DNA from 3 places in the Ectothiorhodospira sp. BSL-9 genome. Region 1 is predicted to be linked to each of the others. Evidence: predicted binding sites of a transcription regulator. Region 1 holds the regulator's gene; each other region holds the start of a gene.
What was found. The regulator sigma-54, encoded in region 1, starts transcription at its own class of promoters, with help from an activator protein. The targets are predictions, from matches to a motif close to TGGCANGNTNCNTGCTT.
Positions count from the first base shown of each region.

Region 2: ECTOBSL9_RS05145 (DUF4168 domain-containing protein) is a predicted target of sigma-54. The motif match lies at 4,734-4,750, and genes of this name have one in related genera.
Region 3: rsxA (electron transport complex subunit RsxA) is a predicted target of sigma-54. The motif match lies at 3,904-3,920, and genes of this name have one in related genera.

Region 1 is NZ_CP011994.1:426,772-436,372, forward strand. It holds gene mlaD (outer membrane lipid asymmetry maintenance protein MlaD) at 1-209, opposite strand, end outside; gene mlaE (lipid asymmetry maintenance ABC transporter permease subunit MlaE) at 225-1,004, opposite strand; gene ECTOBSL9_RS02200 (ATP-binding cassette domain-containing protein) at 1,004-1,849, opposite strand; gene ECTOBSL9_RS02205 (hypothetical protein) at 1,904-2,536, opposite strand; gene ECTOBSL9_RS02210 (KpsF/GutQ family sugar-phosphate isomerase) at 2,575-3,552, shown strand; gene kdsC (3-deoxy-manno-octulosonate-8-phosphatase KdsC) at 3,586-4,113, shown strand; gene lptC (LPS export ABC transporter periplasmic protein LptC) at 4,143-4,682, shown strand; gene lptA (lipopolysaccharide transport periplasmic protein LptA) at 4,669-5,208, shown strand; gene lptB (LPS export ABC transporter ATP-binding protein) at 5,205-5,930, shown strand; gene ECTOBSL9_RS02235 (RNA polymerase factor sigma-54) at 6,097-7,596, shown strand; gene hpf (ribosome hibernation-promoting factor, HPF/YfiA family) at 7,659-7,982, shown strand; gene ECTOBSL9_RS02245 (PTS sugar transporter subunit IIA) at 7,990-8,457, shown strand; gene hprK (HPr(Ser) kinase/phosphatase) at 8,462-9,409, shown strand; gene rapZ (RNase adapter RapZ) at 9,406-9,601, shown strand, end outside.
Region 2 is NZ_CP011994.1:1,063,307-1,072,907, forward strand. It holds gene ECTOBSL9_RS05125 (uroporphyrinogen-III C-methyltransferase) at 1-1,129, shown strand, start outside; gene ECTOBSL9_RS05130 (heme biosynthesis HemY N-terminal domain-containing protein) at 1,133-2,422, shown strand; gene ECTOBSL9_RS05135 (NAD-dependent epimerase/dehydratase family protein) at 2,631-3,572, shown strand; gene ECTOBSL9_RS05140 (carbonate dehydratase) at 3,662-4,222, shown strand; gene ECTOBSL9_RS05145 (DUF4168 domain-containing protein) at 4,284-4,694, opposite strand; gene ECTOBSL9_RS05150 (sigma-54 dependent transcriptional regulator) at 4,867-6,300, opposite strand; gene ECTOBSL9_RS05155 (ATP-binding protein) at 6,272-7,771, opposite strand; gene ECTOBSL9_RS05160 (methyl-accepting chemotaxis protein) at 7,806-9,449, opposite strand; gene ubiD (4-hydroxy-3-polyprenylbenzoate decarboxylase) at 9,595-9,601, opposite strand, start outside.
Region 3 is NZ_CP011994.1:2,397,217-2,406,817, reverse strand. It holds gene nifB (nitrogenase cofactor biosynthesis protein NifB) at 1-303, opposite strand, end outside; gene nifA (nif-specific transcriptional activator NifA) at 487-2,055, opposite strand; gene nifL (nitrogen fixation negative regulator NifL) at 2,075-3,643, opposite strand; gene rsxA (electron transport complex subunit RsxA) at 3,964-4,533, shown strand; gene ECTOBSL9_RS11235 (RnfABCDGE type electron transport complex subunit B) at 4,559-5,086, shown strand; gene rsxC (electron transport complex subunit RsxC) at 5,097-6,632, shown strand; gene ECTOBSL9_RS11225 (RnfABCDGE type electron transport complex subunit D) at 6,636-7,742, shown strand; gene rsxG (electron transport complex subunit RsxG) at 7,739-8,428, shown strand; gene ECTOBSL9_RS11215 (electron transport complex subunit E) at 8,425-9,117, shown strand; gene ECTOBSL9_RS11210 (RnfH family protein) at 9,204-9,458, shown strand.

The sequences.
Region 1 (9,601 bases):
TCCGTCACCCGACCGATGCGAACGCCGGACATGGTGACCGGGGCCCGCACCTTGAGCCCGCCGATGTTGTTGAAATGGGCATGCACCTCGTAACCCTCGCCGCCGCGGTATTCACCCAGGTTGCTTACCTGCAACGCCAGCATGAACAGGCCCGCCAGGCCCAGGGCCACGAAGATGCCCACGGTGATCTCGATCCTGCGCGTCGTCATCTTGCCGTCCCGTTATCAGAGGTCACCGAACATCAGTCCGGTGAGAATAAAGTCCAGGGCCAGTACGGCCAGTGCGGTGTGCACCACGGTGCGGGTGGTGGAGCGGCTCACGCCTTCGGAGGTGGGCGTGCAGTCATAGCCCTCGAAGACCGCGATCCAGGCGGCCACCAACCCAAAGACCATGCTCTTGATGACACCGTTCATCACGTCATCAAAAAGATCCACGTTGGCCTGCATGTGCGACCAGTAGGATCCGGCATCCACGCCCAGCAGACCCACACCAATGAAGTACCCACCCATGACCCCCACCGCGCTGAAGATGGCGGCCAGCAGGGGCAGGGAGATCACCGCAGCCAGAAACCGCGGGGCGATCACCCGCTTGTAGGGGTCCACCGCCATCATTTCCATGCTGGAGAGCTGCTCGGTGGCCTTCATCAGGCCAATCTCGGCGGTCAGCGCCGAACCGGCACGACCGGCAAACAGCAGCGCGGTGACCACCGGGCCCAGTTCCCGCACCAGGGACAGGGCCACCACCGTACCCAGGACCTCGGCCGCACCGAAGTCCACCAGGGTGATGTAGCTCTGGTAGCCCAGCACCATGCCCACGAAGAGCCCCGAAACCACGATGATGAGCAGCGAGAGCACCCCCACCGAATACAGTTCGCGGATCAGCAATCGGGGGCGCAGCGCCAGTGGCCCCAGGGCCAGCAGGGTACGGAACAGGAACAGATGCCCGCGCCCCAGCCGCTCCAGCACTCCCAGACTCCATTGGCCCAACCTTTGGAATGCACCCATCAGGATCGCCCGCCTCCCATCAGATCGTCCAGATAATCCGGGGCCGGGTAGTGGAATGGCACCGGCCCGTCGGGCAGCCCTTCCAGGAACTGGCGCGACCAGTCCGAGGCGTCCTGCTGCAATTGTGACGGAGAGCCCTGATCCACCACCCGGCCATCGGAGATGAGATACACCCAGTCGGCAATGGAATTGGCCTCGGCCACGTCGTGGGAGACCACGATACTGGTCATGCCCAGGGCATCGTGGAGGCGGCGGATCAGCGAGACGATGACGGCCATGGTGATGGGATCCAGGCCCGTGAAGGGCTCGTCATACATCATCAGCACCGGATCCAGGGCGATGGCGCGGGCCAGGGCCACACGCCGTGCCATTCCGCCGGAGAGTTCGCTGGGTTGCAACGCCCAGGCGCCGCGCAAACCCACGGCCTCCAGTTTCATCAGCACCAGGTTGCGCACCACAGGCTCAGGCAGCCGCGTGTTCTCACGGATGGGGAAGGCCACATTGTCGAAGACATTGAGGTCGGTGAGCAGCGCGCCGCTCTGGAACAGCATGCCCATGCGCCGACGCAGACGGTACAGTTCCCGCAGGGAAAGGCGATGCACGTCCTGCCCCTCCACCAGCACCTGCCCCCGATCCGGTTTGAGTTGGCCGCCGATCAACCGCAGCAAGGTGGTCTTGCCCGTGCCGCTGGGCCCCATGATGGCAGTCACCTGCCCCTGGGGGATGGTGATATCCAGCCCATCAAAGATCTTGCGGTCGCCGCGGGCGAAATGCACATCGCGGATCTCGATCCAGGGGGTTTTATCGGGTGCGGGGGAAATAGGGACGTTCCTTGGCAGGGTAATGATCGTCGAATACCAATCGAGCGGTTCTCATCTTCTTTCGGAGCGCCGAGACTGTCAAGTGAACCCCAGCAGGCCGGCCAGGGTGACGGCTTGCCCCATGACGGCGGGCGGGGCATCCAGGAACAACACACCTGAGCCACCTTCCGAGCAGCGGGCGAACGCCTCCAGGTGATCCCGCAGGACACGCGGGTGCGCCCCCGATGGCAGGACCACCCGCCCCACCGGCCCGCAGGGCGACTGCGTTTCCGGCCCCGTCCACAGACGGGCATGTGTCGCCGGGGCGTTGGCCGAGTAACAAGGGAGGCCATCCGGCCATGGGCCCATGGCCGGGGTGTCTCCTGCCCCGTCCACGGGCACGCCCGTCGCCTCCGGCAGCACCAGGCCAGCCAATTGGGGACCCAGGGTCGCCTGCAGGCGTCTCAGGTGCTCCACATCCACGCCCCGGGGGCCCGCCAGTTCCAGATAAAACCGAAAGTCCTCCCGCACCTCACCGAGCCAACCCCGCCAATCCGACACCTCGGTACCTTGCCAGCGCTGCGCCGGCACCAGCACCGCCGAAAACTCATTGGCGTAAAAGCACAGACGCCAGGACGCCGGCATGTCCTGGGGGTAGAATTGCGCCACCCACGCCGGATGCTCCCAGTCACGGGCGCCCAGCGTGAGGTGGAAAGGCTTGCCTTGTCCCATTGTTTAATCCGCTCCCGCCTTGAGGTAGTGTTTTGCCGATGAAGCTCAATCCCGACAAGACTTTGGACATGGCCCGGGCCGTCCTGGAGACCGAGGCTCAGGGTATCCGCGATCTCATCTCCCGCCTGGATGAACGCTTTGTGCGCGCCTGCGAGTACATGCTGGCCTGCACCGGGCGGGTGGTGGTCACCGGCATGGGAAAATCCGGCCACGTGGGTGGCAAGATCGCTGCCACCCTGGCCAGCACCGGCACCCCGGCCTTTTTTGTCCATCCGGGCGAGGCCAGCCACGGTGATCTGGGCATGATCACCACCGGGGATACGGTGCTGGCCCTGTCCAATTCCGGGGAGACCGATGAACTCCTCACCATCCTGCCATTGATCCGTCGCCTGGGCGCCCCCCTGATCGCCCTGACCGGCAATCCGCGCTCCACACTGGCCCGGGAGGCCAACGTGCACCTGGATGTAAGCGTGGCCGCCGAGGCCTGCCCCCTGGGCCTGGCCCCCACCTCCAGCACCACTGCCACCCTGGCCATGGGTGATGCCCTGGCTGTGGCAATGCTGGAGGCCCGGGGTTTCACCGCCGATGACTTTGCCCGCTCCCACCCCGGTGGTCGCCTGGGGCGGCGCCTGCTGCTGCATGTCGGGGATATCATGCACACGGGTGAACGCATCCCCCTGGTGCGGGCCGACGCCCCACTGACCGATGCCCTCATGGAAATCACCCGCCAGGGTCTGGGGATGACCGCGGTGGTGGACGAGCACCGCAACCTGATCGGCGTGTACACGGACGGCGACCTGCGCCGCACCCTGGACCGCGGCATCGACATTCGCAGCACGTGCATCGGTGATGTGATGACCCGTCAATGCAAGACGGTGCAGTCGGGCATGCTGGCAGCCGAGGCCCTCAAGGTGATGGAGGACCACAAGATCAGCGCCCTGCCGGTGGTGGACGTGGGCCAGCGCCTGGTGGGAGCCCTGAACATGCATGACCTGCTGCGCGCCGGCGTGGTCTGAAGTGGTACGGCGGGCCCGTGGTATCCTTGCCCCATGAATGATACGCCTAGACAACGTGCCCGCGACGTGCGCTTCCTCATCCTTGACGTGGACGGCGTGCTCACCGACGGCAGCCTCTACCTGGGGGACGATGGCCAGCAGTACAAGGCCTTCAATAGCCGCGATGGCCATGGCATCCGCATGCTGGCCGACAGCGGCGTGCAGATCGGCATCCTCACCGGGCGACGCTCCCAGGTGGTGGAACACCGCTGTCGCGACCTGGGCATCGAGCACATCGTCCAGGGCCGTCGCGACAAGCTGGATGCCCTGGGTGGATTGCTGAAGGCGGCCGGTGTGGGTATCGAACAGACGGCCTACATGGGCGACGATGTGGTGGATCTGCCCGTGATGCGTCGCGCCGTGCTGGCGATCGCCGTGGCCGACGCCCACCCCCTGGTGCGCGAGCATGCCCATTACATCACCCGGGCAGGCGGCGGCCGTGGAGCGGTGCGCGAGGCCTGCGAGTTCATCCTGGAGGCCCAGGACAACCTGCAGGCCGCCCTGGCCCCCTATCTGGAATGAGTCGCCGCCTTTCAGGACTGCTGCTGATCATGGCACTCACCCTGGTGGCCGCCGTGGGCTTCTGGCTCGCGGAGAATGCCCAGGAACGGCGCGTGGTGCCGACCACCCAGGTGGACCCCGAGGCCAATCAGTTCTTCGCCGAGGATTTTGTGGTCTGGAGCATGGACGAGTCCGGCAATCTCAAGTACCGGCTCTCCGGCGCCCGAATGGAGCAACGCCAGGCAGACCGTTCCAGCCATGTGGAGGCCCCGGTGCTGATCATGGAACACCCCCCCGCTCCCGACTGGACCCTGCGTTCCGAACGCGGCTGGGTTTCACCCGCTGGCGACGAGGTGCAGCTGCTGGGCAACGTGCGCCTGAACCGCCCCGAGGCCCCCGATCACCCCCCCATCACCATCACCAGCCGGGATGTCACCGTATGGACCCTTTCCCGCCAGGCGCAAACCGACGCCCTGGCCCGTATGGTGAGCACTCACCGCGAGGCAGAAGGGGTGGGCATGACTTTGGATCTGACCCGGGATACCCTGGAACTTGAGAGTCAGGTAAGAGGCACCTATGTTCCGCACTGACATCCCCACGGGCCCGCACCTGGCGGGGCTGCTATTGGCCGTTTCGCTGGCCTGGATGCCTGCCGCACAGGGCCAGCACGACCCCGATCTGCCCATCCGCATCGAGGCGGATCGCGCCAGCCTGGACGATCAGCGGGGGGTGAGTGTTTACAAGGGTAACGTCACCATCACCCAGGGCGACACCGTCATCACGGGCGACGAGGTGACAGTGCATGCCCCCCAGCGGCAACTCCAGCGCATGGTCTCCGAAGGACGCCTGGCCACCCTGACCACGCGGGATGAATCCAACCGCGAGGTTCGCGCCGAGGCACGACGCATGGAGTTCTTTCCGGATGGACCGCGGGTGGTGCTCACCGGCGAGGCCCGGGTATGGCAGGGGGACGACGAATTCCGCGGCAGCAGCATCGTCTATAACCTGGAGGCCGCCACCCTTGAAGCCAGCACCGGTGACACAGGCCGGGTAGAGGCCATCTTCGCACCCCGTGACCGTGATCGCTCTCGCCCAGAGGACGGCGACACGCCATGAGCCGCCTGGAGACCGACAAGCTGGTCAAGCGTTACCGGGCGATCAAACCCGTGGACGGCGCCTCCATCCACATCAATAGTGGGGAGGTGGTGGGCCTGCTGGGCCCCAATGGCGCTGGCAAGACCACCTGCTTCTACATGATCGTGGGCCTGGTACCCTGCGACGAAGGCCAGATCCGCCTGGACGGCCGCGACATCACCCGACTGCCCATGCACGCAAGGGCCCGCATGGGCGTGGGCTATCTCCCCCAGGAGCCCTCGGTATTCCGCAAGCTCTCCGTGGCAGACAACATCATGGCTGTGCTGGAGGTCCGCCGCGACCTCAACAAGGCCCAGCGTCTGGAGAAGATGGAATCCCTGCTGGAGGAGTTCCAGATCCAGCACATCCGCGACAACGCCGGGGTCAGTCTCTCCGGTGGCGAACGACGGCGCGTGGAGATCGCCCGTGCCCTGGCCACCGAGCCGGCCTTCATCCTTCTGGACGAGCCCTTCGCCGGCGTGGACCCCATCTCGGTGATCGAGATCCAGCGGATCATCACCCATCTCACGTCACGGAACATCGGTGTACTGATCACCGACCACAATGTGCGCGAGACCCTGGGCATCTGCAACCGGGCCTACATCCTCAGTGGCGGGCACATCATCAGCCAGGGCGCGCCGGAAGACGTACTGGCCGACCCGCAGGTCCGCCGCGTCTATCTAGGGGAGAACTTCCGCCTGTGAAGCCGAGACTCCCCATTCAGCGTGCGGTTTTCGGGACATGGGTCCCATTTTTGCTGGCACACCGTATAATCTCTCTTGAAAGCATCATTTACGCCGGGGGCCTGCCCCCGCCTTCATCATCAGGCATCAAAGACCCGGGCCCCGGCCCGATGGCGCGCGTCGTGCTATGTTGAAACCGTCCGTCCAGCTCCGGCTGGGTCAAAACCTGACCATGACCCCGCAGCTGCAGCAGGCCATTCGCCTGCTGCAGCTCTCGACGCTGGAATTGCAGGCCCAGATCCAGGAGACCCTGGAAATCAATCCCATGCTCGAGGCCGTGGAGGGCACGGAGGCAGATCAGGAGACCGCCAGCGAGGAGCCTCGCGAGCAGGAGCAGGCCGATACCTCCGAGGCAGCAGAAGCAGCGGAGGCCGCCGCCGAGACGGAAGGCAACGCCGAGGGCAGTCAGGAGCAGATCCCCGACGAATTACCGGTGGACAGCAACTGGGACGACATCTACGATGTGCCCCCTTCCAGCGCCGGACAGTCGGATCACGACGGGCGCGACCTTTTCGAGAACCAGACCGGACCCTCGGAAAGCCTGCATGAACACCTCATGTGGCAGGTGCATTTGTCGTCCATGAGTGAGCGTGACCGGGCCATTGCCTTGACCATCATTGATTCCATTAACGAAGACGGCTATCTGGCCGAACCCATCGAACAGATCCACGCAGCCCTGGCCACGGACCGGGAGATGGACCTGGAACTGGACGAGGTGGAAGCCGTGCTGAACATGGTTCAGCACCTGGACCCGGTGGGCGTGGGCGCACGTGACCTGGCCGAATGCCTGGGCCTGCAACTGGCCCAGTTCCCGGAGGACACACCCTGGCTGACCGAGGCCCGCACCCTGGCCCGTGAACACCTGGACGCTCTGGGTGCACGTGATTACAAGGGCGTGCAGCGGCGCCTGGGGCTGGATGATGGCGAGTTGCAGCAGGTGATCGCCCTGATTCAGACACTGAACCCGCGCCCAGGCGGGGTCATCAGCAGCAGTTCGCCCGAATACATCATTCCCGATGTCTTCGTGCGCAAGCGAGAGGGCCGCTGGCAGGTGGAGCTCAACCCGGAAATCGCGCCACGCTTGCGGGTCAACCCCCTGTATGCCAGTTTCGTGCGCCGCGCCGATTCCAGCCAGGACAACACCTACATGCGCAACAGCCTCCAGGAGGCCCGCTGGTTCATCAAGAGCCTGCAAAGCCGCAACGAGACTCTGCTACGGGTGGGCACCGCCATTGTCGAGCACCAGCGTGCCTTCCTGGAATACGGTGACGAGGCCATGAAACCTCTGGTGCTGCGCGATATTGCCGAACAACTGGAGATGCATGAGTCCACCATCTCCCGGGTGACCACCCAGAAATTCATGCATACCCCCCGGGGTATCTACGAATTCAAGTATTTCTTCTCCAGCCATGTGGGCACGGCCGACGGCGGTGAGTGTTCAGCCACCGCGATCCGCGCCATGATCCGCAAGCTGGTTGCCGAAGAGCCCCAGGGCAAGCCCATGAGTGACAGCAAGATCGCCCAGGTCCTGGTGGATCGGGGTATTCATGTGGCACGACGCACCGTGGCCAAGTACCGTGAGGCCATGGCCATTCCGCCATCCAACGAACGCAAGCGGCTCGTCTGAAGCAAACCCACGCAGCCGTCCTGCTCATTACCCATCCCTACCTATTTCCAAGGAGTCATCTCATGCAGATCAACCTCACCGGTCATCACGTCGACCTGACCGACGCCCTGCGCAACTACGTCAACGAGAAGTTCGAGCGCCTGGAGCGGCATTTTGACAACGTCATCGACGTGCACGTGATCCTGACCGTGGAGAAGCTGCAGCAAAAGGCCGAGAGCAACCTGTTGCTCAGCGGTAACAGCATCCATGCCGAGGCCAGCCACACGGACATGTACGCCGCCATCGACGCCCTGGTGGACAAACTGGATCGCCAGGTGGTGAAGCACAAGGAGAAGCTCAAGGACCACCACCGGGCTGAAGGCTCCCACCGCAACCACATCGAGTGAACGCTTCATGAACATCGGTGATCTTCTCGCCCCTGAGCGGGTGCACTGCCAGACGGACGTGAGCAGTAAGAAACGTGCGCTGGAGATGCTGGGCGAGATGCTCTCCAATCATCTGCCCAAGCTCACCCAGGGCGAGATCTTCGACAGCCTGCTGGCCCGGGAGCGCCTGGGCAGCACGGGCCTGGGGCATGGCGTGGCCATCCCCCATGGTCGTCTGGCCGGCGCCAGCGAGGCCTGTGCCGCGCTGCTCAAGCTGGAAAAGGGCGTCGACTACGATGCCCCAGACAGTGAGCCGGTGGACATCCTGTTCGCGCTGGTGGTGCCGGCAGACTGCACAGACGAGCATCTTCAGATCCTCGCGTTGCTGGCCAGGATGTTCTCCGATCCGGAGACGCTGGCCCGGCTGCGCAGCACCTCCGGCCCTTCGGACCTGCTGACTCTGGTGCAGGAATGGGACACCGAAGACACCGGATGACCCCATGACCGACTCGCTCACCGTCAGCAACATCATGGAGGTCATGGAGGAGCGCCTGGGCCTCGTCTGGGTGGCGGGCACCCAGGGGTGTGGCCGGAGCATATCGCACCGTTCCACCCCCCATGGGAGCCCGTCCCTGGTGGGTCACCTGAACATCATCCACCCCAATCAGATCCAGGTACTGGGGAGCGACGAGATGCGCTACCTGTGGTCGCTGCGCAAGAACTCCCAGCGAGACATTCTGGAGCAATTGTGCAGCGGCGCCTCCTCCATGCTGATCGTCACCGATAACCTGGAGCCCCTCCCCGAGCTGCGCACCCTGTCGGAACGCCAGTCGGTACCGCTGCTGCGCACCGCCCTGCCCAGCCATGAACTGATCAATATCCTGCGTTACTTCTTCAGCAACAAGCTGGCGGAAACCACCACCCTGCACGGGGTGTTCATGGAAGTGCTGGGAATCGGGGTGCTGGTGACCGGCGAGAGCGCCGTGGGCAAGAGCGAACTGGCCCTGGAACTCATCAGCCGGGGCCACCGTCTGGTGGCGGACGATGCCCCGGAATTCGCCCGAATCGCCCCGGACATCCTGCGCGGTACCTGCCCGCCGGTGCTGGAGAACTTTCTTGAGGTCAGGGGTTTGGGCGTACTCAATGTGAAGGCCATGTACGGCGACAGCGCCATCAAGAACAGCAAGTACCTGCGCCTGATCATCGACCTCAAGGATCAGGCCAAGGTGCAGGCCGAGGATATCGACCGCCTGCACGGGGTGCGCTTCACCCGGGTGGTGCTGGGGCTGGAAATCCCGGTCATCACCCTACCGGTAGCCCCGGGACGCAACCTGGCCGTCATGGTGGAAGGCGCCATTCGCAATCACCTGCTGCGCCTGCGCGGTTATTATGCCGGCGACGACCTGGCTGCCCGACAGCGCAAGCAGATGCAGAGCGAAAGCCCATGAAACTCATCATCGTCAGTGGCCTGTCCGGCTCCGGCAAGACCGTGGCCCTGCATGCCCTGGAGGATGCAGGCTATTACTGCATCGACAACCTGCACCTGGGCCTGCTCACGGCAGTGGTCGCCCAGCTGCGCAGCCCACGCCTCACCCTGTACGACGAGGCGGCCGTGGGCATCGACGCCCGCAGTGGCATCG
Region 2 (9,601 bases), 640 kb from region 1:
GCCGGCCAGCCCGGCTCCCGGTCAGGGTGGGGGTGGCGCGGGCCGCACGCCGCCGCCTCCGTCCGGCGGTGACACCAACGGCCGCAACAGCAAGCTGCCGCTGATCGTTGGTGGTGTTGCCGTGGTGCTGGCCCTGGGCATCGGCATGAATGCCTCCTCGAATGCCAACAAGGCGATGGAGATGGCCAACGAGGCCAACGATCGCCTGAGCAGCGCCCTGCGCGAGCTGGCCGAGATCGAGGAACGCACCCAGGCACTGCCCGAAACCATCAGCCGCATGGAGACCCAGGTCAGCGAGCTGGAGGGTGACGTGCGCACCGAGCTGGAGAAGGCCCTGGAAGAGGCCCGCACCGAACTGGCCAGCATCGAGGAGCGTCAGCAGCGTCGCCTGCAGACCCTGGAAGAAGGCCTGGGCGCCATCCAGGATGAATCCGAACGTCCGCATCGCGAATGGCAGACCGCCGAGGTGGCCTATCTGATGGGCATCGCGGATCACCGCCTGAGCCTGATGAACGATCCCAAGGGCGCCATTGCGGCACTGAAATCGGCCGACAACATGCTGCAGGCCATGGGTGATCCCAAGTTCAGTGAAGTACGTGACGCCATCGCCGAGGAAATCGCCGCCCTGGAGGGCTACGAAGGCACCAATGTGCAGGAAATCGTGGCCGAACTGGACAAGATCACCGAAGAACTCAGGCCCCTGCCGCTGCAGAAGCCGGAAACCGAGTCCGGTGGTCGCCTCTCGCTGGTCAACGGTGAGGCCCCCAACGGTGACTCCCCCTGGTGGGAGCGCGCCTACTATCAGGTGGTCTCCGAGTTGAACCAGCAGGTGACGGTGCGCCGTCACGATCAGGCCGTGCGTTCCATGCCTGATGCGGATGCCGAACTGTTCATGCGTCAGGTCCTGGCGCTGCGCATCGAGTCCGCCCGTCTGGCCGCACTGCGCAACAACGAGGCTGAATATCGCGAAAACCTCCAGAGTGCCCGCTCCCTGCTGGCGGAGTACTTCGCCTCCGAGCCTGTCGCTCCTTTGATGAAGCGCCTGGAAGACCTGGAAAAACGTGATCTGCGCCCCGAGCAGCCTGAAATCGGCAAGTCGGCTGAGCTGCTGGCTAAGCTGGAGGGTTAATCAATGAAATCTCTTATCGTAATCTTTCTCGTGTTGATCGCCTCTGCGATCGCGACCCTGTTGTTCATGGAAGAGCCTGGATACGTGCTCTTCGCCTACGGCGACATGAGCATTGAAACCAGCATGGCCTTCTACATCGTGGCCATGGTCGTTGCGCTGCTGGTGCTCTATGGCGTCATCCGCTTCCTGGTGGGCCTGTTTGGTCTCCCCGGTAACATGAGTGCACGCCGCAAGCAGAAGAAGGCCCTGGCCTGCCAGAAGGGCCTGGCCCTGGGCATGGCAGAGATGACCGAAGGTCGCTGGCACAAGGCCGAAAAGCTGCTGGTGCAATCTGCGCGCCGTGGTGATTCCCCCACCCTGAACTACCTGTCCGCGGCACGCGCCGCCCAGGCCCAGGGTGCCTATGACCGCCGCGATGAGTACCTGCGTCAGGCCTCCCAGGCTGAGGCCGGAGCCGAAGTGTCCGTTGGCCTCACCCAGGCCGAGCTGCAGCTGGACCACGGCGAGACCGGTCCTGCCACCAGCACCCTGCGTCACATGAATGACGTGGCCCCTGGTCATCCCCAGTTGCTGCGTCTGCGGGCTCGGCTCTACCGGGAGACCGGCGACAGCGCTTCCCTGCTGAACGTCCTGCCCGAGTTGCGCAAGGCCAAGGCCCTGGACAACGAGGCCCTGAACGAAATGGAAGCCGAGGCGTTCACCGCACGGGCAGCCGAGCTGGCCTCTGCCGGTGACCTGGGCAAGCTGGAAGGTACCTGGGTAAACCTGCCCAAGACCTCCCGCAGCCGCAATGAACTGGTGGAGCCCTATGCCCGCGCGCTGATCAACCTCAATGAGCCGGATCGTGCCGAGGTGGTCTTGCGTAGCAGTCTGAAGCAGAACTGGAATGAGCGTCTGGTGGAGTTGTATGGTCAGCTCAACGTCAACGACACCAACCGCGCCATCAGTGTGGCTGAAGGCTGGCTGCGTGATCATCGCCGTGATCCGGTGCTGCTGCTCACCCTGGGTCGTCTGTGCAAGAAGGGCAAGGCCTGGGGCAAGGCCCGCGGCTACCTGGAATCCAGTGTGAATGCCAAGCCCACGCCCGAGGCTTACCGTGAGCTGGGCGAGATCCTGGATCAGGTGGGTGAAGAAAAGCTGGCTCAGGATGCCTACCGCAAGGGCCTGCAGGTGGCCGTCGACGGCAGCCTCTCCGAGCCGGTGGTGCCCGTGGCACCCAAGCCCGAAGCAGGCAAGCCGCTGTCCGGTCGTCGCCGCGGCAAGATGGGTCAGCCCCGACTGTCCAGCGCCTGATCTCAGGCAGGGACTCCCGACACGGTCCGCACAGGACCGTGTCGGCCCCCTGAAGGCTGGACCCAGCCAAGGCTTGATCCAGATGAATGAAAGGCCATCCGCCCAGGCGGGTGGCCTTTTTTTTGTGCAAAACCTGACGCCTCACGCCGGACACGACCTTCCCCTAAACGGTATAGTCACACAAAGCCAGTCAATCAGGAGAATGACCATGAAACCGGTACTGATCATGGGCTGCGGCTATGTGGGGGAGCGCGTCGGACACCGCATGGCTCACGAGGGGCGCCGGGTCATCGCAGTGGCCCGTAGCATCGACCGGGTGGAGGCCCTCAAGGCCATGGGTTTTGAGGCCATCCGGGCCGATCTGGATACCGGTGAAGGCCTGGACGAACTCCCCCTGGCCGGTTGCCTGGTCCTGCACAGCGCTCCGCCACCCAACGAAGGACGGGTGGATCCAAGAACCGCCAGATTCATCGAATTGTGTCGTCGGCAACCACCCGAGAAGATTGTCTACATCAGCACCACCGGGGTTTATGGGGATCAGGGCGGGGCCCAGGTGGACGACCTCACCGAACCCTCACCCATGACCGACCGGGGGCATCGCCGACTGGATGCAGAAAAGCGCCTGAGCCAGCTCATGGCCGAGGCGGGCATCCCGGTGGTGGTGCTCAGGGCCCCGGGGATCTACGGGCCCTTCCGACTTCCCCTGGCTCGCATCAGGGCAGGAGAGCCGGTCATCTGCCCCGAGGACTCCGGTCCTGGCAATCGCATCCATGCCGATGACCTGGCCACCCTGTGCGCCGCTGCCCTGGATCATGGGCCGGAAGGGCAGACCTACAACGTGGGGGACAGTGACCATCGCTCCATGACGGATTTCGTCTATGCCGTGGCCGACGCTGCAGACCTCCCGCGCCCCCCCTGCGTCAGCATGGCAGAGGCGGAAAAGGTGCTCAGTCCTGGCATGATGTCCTTCCTCCGGGAGTCGCGTGTCGTCGTGGCGGGGCGAAGCCTGGTGGATCTCGGGGTGGACCTGCAGTACCCGCGGATGGAAGCGGGCATCCGGGCGTCGCTCAAGGTGGAACAGGGCGATGACACCCTGGATGACTCGGAGATCACGCCCTACCACATCAGCCGCCGCCACACACCCGGATGATATCCAGGCTGGTGGTGGGGCCATTGCCTTGCCCCCCCAACGGTGGCAGCATTGCGAACCCTTCTTAATACTGACGCGAGGACACACACTTGATACGCAAGAATCCCACGGGCCACCTTCCCCAGGTGGCTGAGTCCGCATTTGTGGACCCCACAGCGATCCTCTGCGGCAAGGTGGTGGTGGGGGAGCATGTCTTCATTGGGCCCTATGCCGTGATCCGGGCCGATGAACTCGATGCTCAGGGTGAGCTGGAGCCCATCATCATCGGCGACAACTCCAACATCCAGGACGGCGTGGTGATCCACTCCAAGTCCGGTGCCCGTGTGGAGATCGGCGAGAACACCTCCATTGCCCACCGCTCCATCATTCACGGCCCCTGCAAGGTGGGGAGCCACGTCTTTATCGGCTTCAATACGGTGCTGTTCAACTGCTCGGTGGGGGCGGGGTCGGTCATTCGCCATAACTCGGTGGTGGAAGACTGCCACATACCGGAATCCTTCTATGTCCCGTCCACCAGCAATATCCACTCGGAGACCGACCTGGAAGGCATCGAGTCGGTCACGGCGGATGCTTCAAGCTTCTCGGAGGATGTAGCCCAGACAAACGTGGGCCTCGTGCAGGGCTACAAGCGCATTCAGAACGAACTCTGAGGGGGGAGCCAGGCCTCCGGCTTGAGCCGGGAGGCCTGGAGCAGGTAGCCCGCAGCAGCGATTACATCCGCTCGGCGGCCATCTCCTGAACCTGCTGGAGCATGGCCGGGTCGTTCTGCAACGACATGGCCACTTGATTGTACTCATCCACACTCATGCCTTCTTCCTGAACGGCATTGATCATTTCCTCCTGTGCCTCCTGCTGCAGGGCCTGGGCCTCGGCTTCATCCGTCACATCCTGGAGCTGCTCGGCAAAGTCATCGCGGATATGCTGCACGGCCACGAAGGCATCCACGAAACGATCCAGGGTTTGGGGATCCACCTGGGGTGCCTGCTGCTGATCCATGCCCGGGGGCTGTTGCTGCTGGCCCTGGAAATCACCCTGCTGCTGGGCCACAGCATGGCCACCCACACCCAACAGGCCGGCGATGGCCACGGCGAGGGACAGGGCGCGAAGGGGATGATGGTTCATACGGTTTCTCCTGACTGTGATTAGCGTTGCGTACTGGATATGCATACGCCGTGCCACTAAAGCCGCATTCCGACCTTCGCCTTTCACCCTATACCTTTTCAACGGGAATGGTCGTGCTACACCGTTGTGATCCTCGCTCAAGATGAGTCACGATGACACATGCGCCAGGATGCTACGTGCGCCTGGGTGCCCGGGTGTCCATATCGGTGTCGTCATCCTGAGAGCCATCCCCCAGGCGCCGGTAGAGGGTGCGGCGACCGATCCCCAGCACCTTGGCCGCCTGGCGCTTGTTGCCATCCAGGCGCTCGAGCACCCAACGGATGTAGCGATCCTCGATCTCCTGAAGGGTAGGCATATGGGTGTCCTCCTCCGACCACAATTGGGTAGCTGCTGCGCTGGCACCTGATTCGGTGCGGGCAGCATCAAGCCGTTCAGGGAGATCGGCCAACTGGATTTCACTGCCGCGACAGAAAGTGACCGCCCGCTCGATGAGGTTGGTCAATTCCCGCACGTTGCCGGGGAATGAGTAACTGCGCAGGGCCCGCAGGGCCTCGGGTGTGATGCCCTCCACTGGACGATCCATGGCCGCTCCGAAACGGGCCAGGAAACGCGCCGCCAGGCGTTCGATGTCATCACCGCGTTCCCGCAGCGGAGGCACGTGCAGGCGGAAGGTTTCCAGCCGATAAAACAGGTCCTCCCGGAAGCAGTTCTCGGCGATCATGGGCCCAAGGTCACGGTTGGTGGCCGCCACGACGCGCACATCGGTTTCCTTTTCCTGATTACTGCCCACCGGACGCACTCGGCCATCCTGTAGCAGGCGCAGCAGCTTGGCCTGCATGGCCATGGGCATCTCGCCGATCTCGTCCAGCAATAGGGTGCCTCCGTGGGCCTCGGCGAAGAGGCCCCGACGGGCCTGTTGCGCCCCGCTGAAGGCCCCCGCAGCATGGCCGAAGAGCTCGCTTTCCATGAGCTCGCCGGGTATGCCCGCGCAGTTGATGGCCACGAAGGGGCCGCCGGCCCGATCACTCTCCGCGTGGATGGCCCGGGCCACCAGTTCCTTGCCGGTGCCCGACTCCCCGGTGACCAGCACCGGTCCGGAGGCACGTGCCAGTCGACGCACATTTTCATACAGGGTCTGCATGGCGGGGCTGCTGCCGATCAGGCCATGGAAATCATCCGCCTCCAGCAGCTCACGGTAGCGGGCCACTTCGGCCTGTAATCGACGTGTGCGCAGGGCACGGCGCACGGAGATGACCAGGTGATCCAGATCCACCGGCTTGGTGAGAAAATCGTCGGCCCCCTGCTTGAGGGCCTCCACCGCCTGAGCGATGGTGCCGAACGCGGTGAGCATGATGAACGAGGGCGGCATGGGCAGGCGACGGGACTGTATGAGCAAGTCCTGGCCATCGTTTCCCGGCAGGCGCAGGTCACTGAGGACCAGCGAGATACGCCCGGTTTCAAGATGCTCCCGGGCCGCCTCGGCATCGCCCACGGCTACCACATTCAGGCCGGCATCCTTGAGCTCTTCCACCACCAGGTCACGATGGGAGGCATCGTCCTCCACGACCAGGATCTGCTCAGGGTTGTTGTTGGAGGTCTGGGTCATCTTTGCCTTCGGTTGCCACGACATTCAGGGGAAGATGAAGCACGAACCGTGCCCCACCCAGGGGGCTATCCTCCACGTGGATCTCGCCATGGTGCTCCGTGACGGCCCCATGGGCCACCGCCAGTCCCAAACCCGTACCGCTGCCCACGGACTTGGTGGTAAAGAAGGGTTCAAACAATCTTGAGCGATGGTTTGGGTCGATGCCCGGCCCATCATCCTCCACCACCAGTTCCAGACGCCCTTGCGCCGATGCCCAACTTACCTGGACCTGTCCGCCCAGCGTGGCCTGGATCGCGTTGCGCAACAGGTTCGTCAGGGCCTGTTCCAATCGTGCCCGGTCCATGGGGATCACCGGGCCATCCTCCTGATTGACCAGACGCAGCGTGGTTCCCCGGGTCTGAGCTTCATCCTCCACCTGGGCGAGGGCAGCGCTGACCAGACGCCGCACGGGTTCATCACGCACACGGGGGGGATTTCGTCGACCAAAGTCCATCAACTGGCGCACGATACGGTCCATGCGGCCCACCTCCTGGCGGATCTCTGCCAGCGCCCGGGCCTGAGGGGTTTCGGCGTCCACGCGTCGCAGAGCCCGTTGCGCCTGCCCGTTGATCACCCCCAGGGGAGAACCCAGTTCATGGGCGACCCCGGCCGCCAGCTGGCCGATGGCGGCCAGCTTTTCCGATTGGCGAAGGCGTTCCTCCAGGGCCGCCTGGTGGCGGCGCTGGGCCTCCAGTTCGGCATTGGAGCGATCCATATTGTCCAGCATCCGGTTCATGGCCTCGGCCAGCACCCGCAGTTCCCGCGGCCCTGCACCCGCCACACGCAACTGACGATCACCCTGGCCCACTCGTGCCATGGCATTGACCAGGCGGCCCACATGGCGCCCCACGGCCCGCTGATGACCCAGCACGACCACTGCAACGAACAACAGGCTGAGAACCCCCAGGGCCATGAGGGCGCGGGAGCGCACCTGCATGAGATCTTCATGGAAGTCGCCGCCGTGGCGGGTGACCTGGAGCAGCCCGTTGATGCGGCCACCGGCATCACTCAGGGGCATGAAGAAGGAATAGATCTCCTGGCCACTGCGGTCGTCAAAGGCCCCGTGGGTGCCGGTCACCGTGGCGAGACGGGCATCGCGACGGCGATCCATGGAGGGACTGCGCGGGCCGCTGGCGGCCACCAGTTCACCCTGCTGGTCGTAGACGTAGGCACCGTAAACCTGATCGATGCGAAAGGCAGAGTCCAGGGCCTGCTGGACATTGGCCCGCTCACCGCGGGCCAGGGCATCGCTCAGCGGCAGGTGGATGGCCCGGGCCACCAGTTCGATGTCCTGCTGCATGCGCGTTTCCATGTGCGCCTCCAGACTCGTGAGGCCCGACCATCCGGCCAGCAGTACGATGAGGAGCAGGGGGGCCAGCACGAAGCCCAGCAGGGCGGCCCGCAGGCTGTAGGGATAGGCAGGGAATTTCATGGTATGCACCGGGCGGTGTATTCATGGGAAGCGATCAGCCGCTTCGGTCATGATACCCGATACGAAAACCACCCCAATGCCGCCCCTTGACGAAAATGGGCACCGAGAGGTCATGCATGATCTCTCCGGTGTCCCGCTTGTAGGTCTGTAACAGATAGGGCTTCTGGTGGGAGCCACAGCGGGAACCGGTCCGGTCCTTGAAGATCCGCTTGGTGCGGTTGTTGGCCAGGTCCTTGGCATAATCGCCGGTCAGGGCCTTGGCATAGCGACGGTTATGGGTGGGGAAATAGCCATGATCATCCACGGCCCCCGCATAGGCGATAAAGCGATGGCGCTCCAGGATGGGCTCCTGAATGGCTGGTAGCACCTTGTCGGTGAAATCGTCGAAGCGGGTCTTGTGCTTCACCGGGTCGGTATCCGGGATGGGCTTGTAGTTGCGGTCGAACAGATCCTCCAGGCGAATGCGGCCCGCATCCACGGCCGCCTCGAACGCGCGGCCCACCGCTGCAGCAGCCTGTTCCGCTTCCTGGCGCACCTGATCGTGCACGCCGCCCAGTCCCACATCGCCCAGAAGCTCGTAGATCAATTCCGCCCGCTCAGCCAGTTGCTCCGCCTGGGAGGACAGATGGCTCACATCGTCCTCGGTCTCCCGCAGGTGGCTGCTCACGGTCTGGATGGCCCGGGTCACCTCGTCCAGGTGATTGTGATTCTGCTCAGCACCACTGACCACCGTCTGGATACAGTTGTCTGCATTGGCTGAGTGGTTGAGGATGTCGGAGAGATGCTGGTCCACCTTCACGGTGCGGTCGGCGCTGCCCTGTACTGACTCTACCAGTTGCTGCATGGTGGAGGCGGCCTGGTGGGTCTCAGTGTTGATCTCCTGGACCATCTGGCCGATCTCACCGGTGGCCTGAGAGGTTCGGTTGGCCAGGCTGCGCACCTCGTCGGCCACCACCGCAAAACCCCGGCCCTGTTCGCCAGCACGGGCGGCCTCGATGGCCGCGTTCAAGGCCAGCAGATTGGTCTGCTCGGCAATGCCGCTGATCACCCCGGTGATGCGCTGGATCTCTCCGGCCCGGCCTTCCAGACGGGACATGAGCCGGGAGGCCTGCTCCATGCGTCCCTTCATCTCCTCCATGTGACTGAGGGCATCCTCGACGCAGGCATGACCGGCGTGACTGGCCTCGTTGGTCAGGCGTGCGCTCTCGGCAGCCTGCTCGGAACTCTCCACGGACGTCTGCACCGTGGCTGAGATCTGCCCGGACGCATCGGCGATGCCATTGACGGTGGAAACCTGGGAGTGCACCCGCTGCTTGAGGATGACCGAGGCATGGGACACCTCGGCGGCAGAGACGGCGATGCGGGATCCGGTATCGGCCAGGCGGCCCGCCAGCTTGCGTTGCCTGTCCAGGGCCTGGGCGATGACCTTGCTGCGCGGATCCTCCGTGACCGTCAGCGGGGCAGGGGAGCGGGAGAGGGTCTGCGCGTAAAGTGTTTCCAGGGCCTGCTCACGGGGTGCCACATGCAATCGGTCCATCAACGTGACGGCGCCGCCGGTGGCCAGCATGGACGCCAGGATGGCGGCCCCCGGCCCGGGTCCCATTAGCCAGACGAGGATCAGTGCGAGCAGCCCGGCCAGAACCACCAGACCGATCATGAGGAGTATGCGTTGTGTCATGGCGAGATCCGTGATGAGAAGAACACGGGGCGCCTGCCCGGCGCCTCCCTGCGAGTATAAGTATCGGCCAATACCGTCAGGCCTGTAGGGTTTGACTCATCTCAATCTAACGCAGACCACGACACCCGCAAAGCACGCTCGTCGGCTAGATG
Region 3 (9,601 bases), 1.6 Mb from region 1:
GTGCGGCTTGAGCACCTCAGAGACCACACCGGGGCGGGATTCGTTGGCACAGTCATACTTGCGGTTGCAGTAGTGACACTGGATGTTGCAGGCCGGTGCCACCGCCACATGCATGCGGGCAAAGTGGTGATGGGCCTCTTCCGAGTAGCAGGGATGATCCTGGATCTTCTCGCGAATGGCCTGAGGCAGTTCCGGGGTGGGGTCGTTGGCGCTACCGCAACCACCGGTGGAGCAGCCACCCTGCGGAGGGACGGCCTCTTTGATGACGGGAATGTCGCTGAGCTTTTTGATTTTCAGGTCCATCACGGTCCTCCCGTTGAGGGTGCCCGCCGGTCTCACGGTGGGAAAGGTTGATCTTGGGAGGAGTAATGCAAACGGCGTGCCTGAAATCAAATAAATACAACCTCATGATTTTTAAAGCTTTACCATTCCAAGCATAGAAACATGTTGCACATGCCACAGACAAGGCTGTGGTGAAGGGCACAATCAGAACTGTCTGACCCTGATCTTGAGGGTCTGGATGCGGTAGGCAATCTGCCGGGGCGTCATGCCCAGCAGGCGGGCGGCCTTGGCCTGCACCCAGCCGGCCCGCTCCAGGGCGGCGATCACCCGTTCGCGCTCATCCAGGTCAGGATCATCCAGGTCCACGTCCACCTCGGGCTCCGGCTTGCGACTCAAGGGGAGTTTGTCCTCCAGGCCGGTGAGGTTGATGGCATCCAGGTCGATGGTGCCGGTCTCGCTCATGATGGCGGCCCGCTCCAGACAGTTTTCCAGCTCCCGCACGTTACCCGGCCATTCGTGGCGCATGAGCGTGCGGATGGCGCTGTCGGTGATATCCAGAGGACGACCCTGGGCCTTGGCCAGCTTATCCACCAGGAACCGGGCCAGATCCGGGATGTCCTCGCTGCGATTGCGCAAGGCGGGCACGAAGATGGGCATGACGTTGAGTCGGTAGTACAGGTCCTCCCGGAAATCCCCTCGTTCCACCTCTTCTTCCAGGGGGCGGTTGGTGGCGGCGATCACGCGCACGTCCACCTTCAGGGTGCGCGTGCCCCCCACCCGCTCGAACTCACCCTCCTGCAACACCCGCAGCAGTTTGGCCTGAAAGGCCTGGGAGATCTCGCCGATCTCGTCCAGGAAGATGGTGCCACCATCCGCCTGTTCGAAACGCCCCTTGCGCTGGGAGACAGCCCCGGTAAAGGCGCCCTTCTCATGCCCGAAGAGTTCGCTCTCCAGCAGATTGTCCGGCAGGGCCGCGCAGTTGAGCTTGACGAAATGACCATTGGCCCGGGGCGAGTTGTAGTGGATGGCATTGGCGATGAGTTCCTTGCCGGTGCCGGTCTCGCCGCGCACCAGCACAGTGGTGTGCCACTTGGCCACCTGACGCACCTGCTCGAACACCCGGCGCATCTCCTTGGAGTGCCCCACCACGTTGTCCAGATGATAGCCGCCACGCACCTCGCGGCGCAGCCGGTCGCGCTCATCGGTCAGCGCCTGGCGCTCCTGCTCCAGATCCCAGGCGCGGCGCACGGTCTGGGCCAGCAGGTTGGCCACCATCTCCAGGAAACGGGCGCGCTCTTCCAGCAGACCGTCATCCCCGCAAATGGGCTGGGCGGCCAGCACCCCAATGGGATTGTCCTCACCCACCCGAATGGGCACTCCCACAAAAGGCAGGTCCGGGGCGTACAGCCCCATGCGATCGAGAAACCGGGGCTCATCGGCGATGCGACCCACCACGACCGTATCCCCTTCCTTGAGGATGCCCCCCATCAAGCCCTCGCCGGGGCGGTAGCGCACCTTGTCCACCTTCTCCCGCGTACCCGTGTGGGCAGCGCCCACCATGAGTTCACCCGTGGCCGGATCCAGCAGCGACACCATGCCGCAACGCATGTCCGAGGATTCGTGCAGCACATGCAGCACGCCGGAGAGGATGTCCTGTAATCCGGATGAACAACTGAGCACCTGGCTCACCTGATAAAGCGTGTCCAGATGCATTTCGATCACTTGGGCGCGCGAGCGCCGCGTCGTGCCGACTGCCGTAGGAGAGATCACCATGGATTTTCCTGGAGTGATGTCAGAGTTTGCGCTGTGAGGCGTTGGGGAACTGCAGGCGGATGCGGCAGCCTTCCAGGCAGGTGGGGTCCACCTCCACCAGACCCGCGTGCTGGTTCACCACCTCCTGCACCATGGGCAGCCCCATCCCTGCCCCGCTGCCACTGCGGCCCTTGGTGCTGACGAAGGGTTCGAACACCCGTAGCCGCATGGACTCGGGGATACCCGGTCCGGAGTCCTGGATGACCACCTGAACAGCATCATCCAGGGCCTGGGTGGCAATGCGGATCTCGCGGCGACCGGTGCCGCTGTCATCCAGGGCATCCAGGGCGTTGTCCACCAATTGCTTGAACATCCCCCGCAGCCGGCCTTCCCGACCCAGCACGTTGGGCAGCACCGGCGCCGGATCCCAGTCCACCACCACGCCGGAGGTGAGCAAGCGACGGGTGGACAGGCCCAGCACCTCTCGCAGCAGGGCATTGAGATTCACCGGGATGATGGCCTCGTCCCGCTCCTCGGGGATGCAGTTTTCCAGGGTCTGCAGGGCCTGACGACCGGATGCCAGGGCCTCCTGCAACACATTCAACAGGGGGTCGGCGGTGCCCTCCCCCTGGCGCCGCTCCAGCAACTGGGTGGCGGCGGCAATCATGTTGACAGGCCCCTGCATCTGATAGACGGCGCCGGTCAGGGTCTCGCGCATGCTCTCCACCAGCTCGCTCTCGGCGGTGAGCGCCCTCAGGGCATTCATGCGCATCTCCTCCTGCTGCCGCTTGAGCTCGGTGACCTCCTTGGCCACCAGCATGAGATATTCCACCTTGCGGGGTTCGAAGAAGGCATCGGCGCTGCTGTCGCGCTCACGAATCCAGGTGCCGGAGCAGGAGAACCAGCGGGGTGCGCGGCCCGCGCCTGGATCGAACTGTACCTCATGATCCACAAAACCCTGGCCACTGCTGCGAGCCTTCTCGAAGGCCTCCCCCATGCTTTCGGAGAGGGCGGAGAGGAAGGCCTCGGCGGGTTCCTGGCCGCGCATGTCTCCCGCCAGTTTCTTGTACTCCTGGTTGTCCAGCACCACCCGGCCCGCCTCGTCCAGCAGGGCGATGACCACCGGCTCGGCATCCACCACGGACTCGATCAGGGCCTTTTGATTGCGCACCTGCTCCTCCAGTTGATGCATCTCGGTCACATCCCGGTGCATGCCCAGGTAATGGGTGAGATGACCCTGGGTATCCAGCACCGGGGCGATGCTCAACTCAGCCAGGTAGCGCCGGCCATCCTTGCGACGATTCACCAGCACCCCGGTCCAGGGCTTGAGCTGACGCAAACGGCCCCAGAGGGTCTCGTAGACCAGACTGGGCGTGCGGCGATCCGAGAGCAGGGATTCGTTCACACCCATGACTTCCGCTGCCTCGTAACCGGTCACCCGGGTGAAGGCCGGGTTGGCATAGAGGATGTTGGCCTTGGCATCGGTGATGGAAATGGCCACGGAGGATTGTTCCACCGCCTCGAAGAACAACCGTGCCGGCAACGCGCCCTCGCCGACGCGAATGGTGTGATCGTTGGCCGGTTGGAAGGGGTGATGGGGTCGGGTCATGGCGAGGTCTCGTGGCGATGCAGCTGTGTGACGTTCACTAATGCAAGAGCCGGGCCATACATCACCCTGATCCTGCTCCCCCACCCTGAATGCAGCCCTCAGGCCCCATGGCTCCCGGTGGGGACATTGTCGGTTACCTCACATCACTGCGAACCGGCGGCTCTGCCTGTCGCGATCCTCACAGCACCACCTGCACCACCATGGTGCAAGCCCGCCACAAACCCCCATAAACGGTGCGCCTAAAGAGTGCATTCCCCCCTTGGCACGCAAGATGCACATACCCCCTCAATCCAAGCGAGGTGAACACCGTGACGGAGTTTATGCTGCTACTTCTGGGCACAGCCCTGGTGAACAACGTGGTGCTGGTGCAGTTCCTGGGGCTGTGCCCCTTCATGGGCGTGTCCAACAAGCTGGACACGGCCCTGAGCATGGGCCTGGCCACCACCTTCGTGCTCACCCTGGCCTCGGTGGCCGGCTGGCTGCTGGAGCATTTCGTGCTCGCGCCCCTGGACCTGGGCTTTCTGCGCATCCTCTCCTTCATCCTGGTGATCGCCGCCGTGGTGCAGTTCACCGAACTGGTCATCCGCAAGACCAGCGCGGCCCTGCATCGGGTGCTGGGGATCTTTCTGCCGCTGATCACCACCAATTGCGCCGTGCTCGGCGTGGCCCTGCTCAACATCCAGGAAGGTCATGGTTTTCTGCAAAGCGTGACCTTTGGTTTCGGTGCCGCCCTGGGTTTCACCCTGGTGATGGTCATCTTCGCCGGTCTTCGCGAGCGCCTGGCCGTGAACAATGTGCCGGCAGCATTCGCCGGTGCCCCCATCGCCTTCATTGTCGCCGGGCTGTTGTCGCTGGGCTTCATGGGTTTCGCCGGCCTCGACTTCGCCTGACGCCACCCGAACAGGAGATCACACCATGTACGCAGCCATCGTTGTCCTGACCGCCATGGGCCTGCTCCTGGGTTATTCCCTGGGCATGGCCGCCAAGTATCTGAAGGTGGAGAAAGACCCCTTGGTCGACGAGATCGAGGACATGCTGCCGGGCACCAACTGCGGCCAGTGCGGCCTGCCCGGTTGCTCCAGCGCTGCCCAGGCCCTGGCCGCCCATGAGGCTCCCGTGACCCTTTGCCCACCGGGCGGCAAGGCCCTGGCCCAGCAACTGGCGGACAAGCTCTCGGTGAGCGTGGATCTGTCGGGCATGGAGGAGGAAGCACCCGCCTTTGCGCGCATCAAGGAGGATCAGTGCAACGGTTGCACCCGCTGTTACAAGGTGTGCGCCACCGACGCCATCATGGGTGCCAATCGGCAGATCCACACGGTGTTCACGGAAGCCTGCAACGGCTGTGGCAAGTGCGTGGAGGTGTGCCCCACCAATGGCCTGGTGCTGGTCACGGAAACCCCCACCCTGCGCACATGGCGCTGGCCCAAACCCCAAGCCCGCTGAGGTGACTGTCATGTTCTCACGCATCTTCAAGCGCCGGGCGTTCCAGGGCGGTGTGCACCCGGAAGACCGCAAACAGGCCACCAGCCACCTGCCCATCGAGACCCTGCCCTTGCCCGAGCGCCTGTATGTGCCCGTGCAACAGCACATCGGCGCCGCTGCCCAACCACGGGTGCAGGCAGGTCAAAAAGTGCTCAAGGGAGAGATGATCGCTGCGGGCACCGGCCCCGTCTCGGCGGCGGTGCATGCCCCCACCTCGGGCACCGTGGTGGCCGTGGAACCCCACCCGGCCCCTCATCCCAGCGGCCTGCCGGTACAGACCATCGTCATCGAACCCGACGGCGACGACCGCTGGATGGACGAACCCGAGCCCGAGCACGCCCTCAACCTGGAACCGGAAGTGATCGCCCAGCGCGTGGCGGAGGCGGGTGTGGTGGGCATGGGCGGCGCCACCTTCCCCGCCGCCATCAAGCTCAACCTGGGCAGCCGCCACACCATCGACACCCTGGTGATCAACGGCTCCGAATGCGAACCCTACCTCACCTGCGACGACCGCCTGATGCGGGAACGCACCCAGGAAGTCATCGACGGTGTACGCATCATGCGCCATGCCCTGGGGGCCCGGCACACCCTGATCGTGGTGGAGGACAACAAGCCCGAAGCCCTGGCTGCCCTCCAGGAACACCTCTACGAAATGGATCATCTGGAAGCCGTGTCCGTGCCCACCCGCTACCCCATGGGCTCGGAAAAACACATGATCAAGGCGGTCACTGGCCGGGAGATCCCCGCCGGAAAGCTGGGCGCCGACATCGGCGTGATCGTGCACAACGTGGGCACCGCCTACGCCGTACACCGGGCCGTACGCATGCGCCGGCCACTGGTGAGCCGCATCGTCACCGTGGGTGGCGGCGCCGTGCAGCGACCGGCGAACCTGGAAGTGCCCCTGGGCACCCGGGTGGAAGAACTGCTGGCCTACTGCGGCGGCACCCGGGAGACGCCGGCGCGCCTGCTCATGGGCGGCCCCATGATGGGCCAGATCATGCCCCACGCCCAGGTGCCGGTGGTGAAGGGGACCAACGGTGTGATCGCCCTTACTGCCGCCGAGATCAATATCGACGACCCCATGCCCTGCATCCGCTGCGGGCGTTGCGTGGACGCCTGCCCCTGCGGCCTGATGCCGCTGGAGATGGCCTCGCGCATCCGTAGCGAAGACATGGACGGCGCCGCGGCCCATGGGCTGATGGACTGTGTGGCCTGCGGCTCCTGCTCCTATGTGTGCCCCTCCCATATCCCCCTGGTGCAGTACTTCCAGCATGCCAAGGGGGTGCTGGGGGACCGGCGGGAGCAGCAGCGTCGTCAGGAGGAACTGAAGGAGCTGGCTCAGCAACGGCGCGCCCGGCAGGAGGCCGAAGCCAAGGCCAAGGCCGAGGCAGCAGCCCGCAAGAAGGCAGAACGGGAGGCGGCCAAGAAAAAACGCGCCCAGCAGGCCGAGGCCAAGGAGACGCCCACGCCCGCCAAAACCCACGACAAGGACAAGGCGGAGGCCTGACCCATGACCACCACGACCCCCGTCAGCGGACCCCACACCCACGCGCCCGGCGGCGTAACCACCCAGATGGGCTGGGTCATCCTGGCCCTGCTGCCCGCCACGGCCTTTGGCGTGTATCTGTTTGGCTGGCCGGCCCTGAACCTTTTGCTGATCACCGTGCTGGCGGCCATCGCCTTCGAGGTGATCAGTCTGCGCATTGCCAAACGCCCGGTCACCCCCTTTCTCATGGATGGCTCGGCCCTGCTCACCGGTCTGCTGCTGGCCCTGACCCTGCCCCCCTGGGCGCCCTGGTGGATCGCGGTGCTGGGGGCCGGCTTTGCGATCGTGGTGGGCAAGCACGTGTTCGGTGGACTGGGGCAGAACCTGTTCAACCCGGCCATGCTGGCCCGGGTGGCCCTGCTGGTGTCCTTCCCCCTGGAGATGACCACCTGGATAACCCCTCAGCCGATGTTCGCGGAAGGCTCGCCCGGTTTCGTCGAAGGGCTGGCCATCACCTTTGGTCTGGCGGCGATCCCCGATGTCATGACCGGGGCCACCGTGCTGGGCGAGACTCAAACCGGCTTCAGCCGCGACTTGGGTCTCTCCGAGACCCTGCCGGGCGTGTACGACCCCATGCAGCAGGCACTGGGCTTCATCCCCGCCAGCATGGGCGAGGGTTCGGCCTTGCTGCTGCTCGCCGGTGGGTTGGTACTCATGGCTCGGCGCATCATCAGCTGGGAGATCCCGGTGGCCATGCTGGGCACCCTGGCGGGGCTGGCGACGATCTTCATGCTCATCGACCCGGAGCGCTTCGCCGGTCCGGGTCTGCATCTGATCTCCGGCGGGGCGATGCTGGCGGCCTTTTTCATCGCCACCGACCCGGTCACCTCCCCCAGCACGATGCGCGGAAGGCTGATCTTCGGCGCCGGCTGTGGCCTGCTGATCTACGTGATCCGCACCTGGGGCGGTTACCCAGAGGGTATCGCCTTCGCCATCATTCTCATGAACGGCCTGGCGCCGCTGATTGACCACTACCTGCGGCCGCGCACCTATGGCCGCACCCGCGGTGGCAAGCCCCTGGAGCCCAAGGCTCCAGCCCAGGCTGCCCCCGTCACGGAGAAACGCCCATGACCACCGTGGCCCAACCCAGTTATCGCCAGCGTGTTGGCTACCACTCCGCCCTGCTGGGCGGCATCGCCCTGATGGCCAGTGCCGTACTGGTGATCACCGACATGCAGACCCGGGACACCATCGCCGAGCGCCAGGCAGAGGATTTCCGTCAGACCCTGGAGCAGGTCATCCCCGCCTCGGTGCATGACAACCAGCCCCAGCAGGACACCTATCAACTGGAACGATCGGATGGTCGCCCCCTTGAGATCTACCGGGCCCGGCAGGAAGGACGTGTGTCGGCGGTGGCCTTTCAGATGACGGGCCGCGGTTATGCGGGCCCCATCGAGATCCTCATGGGGGTGGACGCCAATGGGGAGGTTCTGGGTGTACGGGTGCTCAGGCACAAGGAGACCCCCGGCCTTGGGGACAAGATCGAGGTGGCGCGGGATCCGTGGATCCATTCCTTCGAGGGCCTGAGCCTGGGCGATCCACCCCGTGAGGACTGGGCGGTGAAGAAGGACGGCGGCATCTTCGATCAGTTCACCGGCGCCACCATCACACCTCGAGTGGTGGTGAATGCGGTGCGGGATGGGCTGGAGCTGTTCGACCAAAATCGTTCAACGCTGTTGCAGCGCGGTGACGAACCCGATCCGTCGGCCCTCACCCCAACCTCCGTCCTGCACTCACCACAGGAGCCCACGTCATGAGCCACCCGGCCAAACTGATACTGGACGACTACCGCCGCCTGTTCCGTGACGGCATCTGGGACAACAACGTGGTCATGGCCCAGATGCTCGCCCTGTGCCCCCTGCTGGCCGTCACCGGCACCGCCACCAACGGCCTGGGCATGGGCCTGGCCACCACCTTCGTCATGGTGGCCGCCGCCCTGCTCATCTCCATGTTCCGGGGCATCATCACCCCGGAGGTACGCATCCCGGTGTTCATCCTGCTCATCGCCGCCCTGGTGACCCTGGTGGATCTGGTGATGAACGCCTATCTCTACGAGATGCACAAGGCCCTGGGCCTGTTCATCCCCTTGATCGTCACCAACTGCGCCATTCTGGGGCGCGCCGAATCCTTCGCCTCGCGCCAGCCGGTGCACCGCGCCGTGGTGGACGGCCTCGCCATGGGGGTGGGCTTCACCCTGATCCTGGTGGTGCTCGGCGCCGTGCGCGAGATCCCCGGCAGCGGCACCCTGTTCGCCGACGCCCGCCTGCTCCTGGGGGATGGGTTTGCCTGGATGGAGATGACACTGATCCCCGACTACCGCGGCTTTCTGCTCATGATCCTGCCCCCCGGTGCGTTCCTGGCCCTGGGCTTCATCCTGGCGGGCAAGCGGGTGCTGGATACCCGGCTGGCGAACCGGGCCGTGGCAGCAAAGGTGGCCGAGGCGTGAATGGGACCGGCGTCCTTGCCCCTCTCCCGCTGGCGGGAGAGGGGTTGGGGTGAGGGCCGTCTTTCAACAAACACAGGAGCATTCCCATGCGCGTCGGCGTAGCCTACAGCGACCCCAACGACCGGGCCTGGCTCAAGGTGGACCTCCCCGAGGGGGCCACCGTGCAACAGGCCATCGAGCAATCCGGCATCCTCAAGCGGTTCCCGGACATCGACCTGGACAACCAGAAGGTGGGCATCTTCGGCAAGTTCTGCAAACTGGATAACCCCGTTCAGGACGGCGACCGTGTGGAGATCTACCGCCCCATCACCGTGGTGGATGATGACGATGACGACGACTGACAGGTGGAGACTTCCCTGATGCAACCACGAGGGCATCTCGCGCAGCGCTCGGTGCATCAGCCTTGACGGGAACAGCCGCCCGGGGCGTCGCTGGCGCCTGATCTTGTGTTAGCCTGCCGGGCCGACTCCCCCTCAGCTCACCG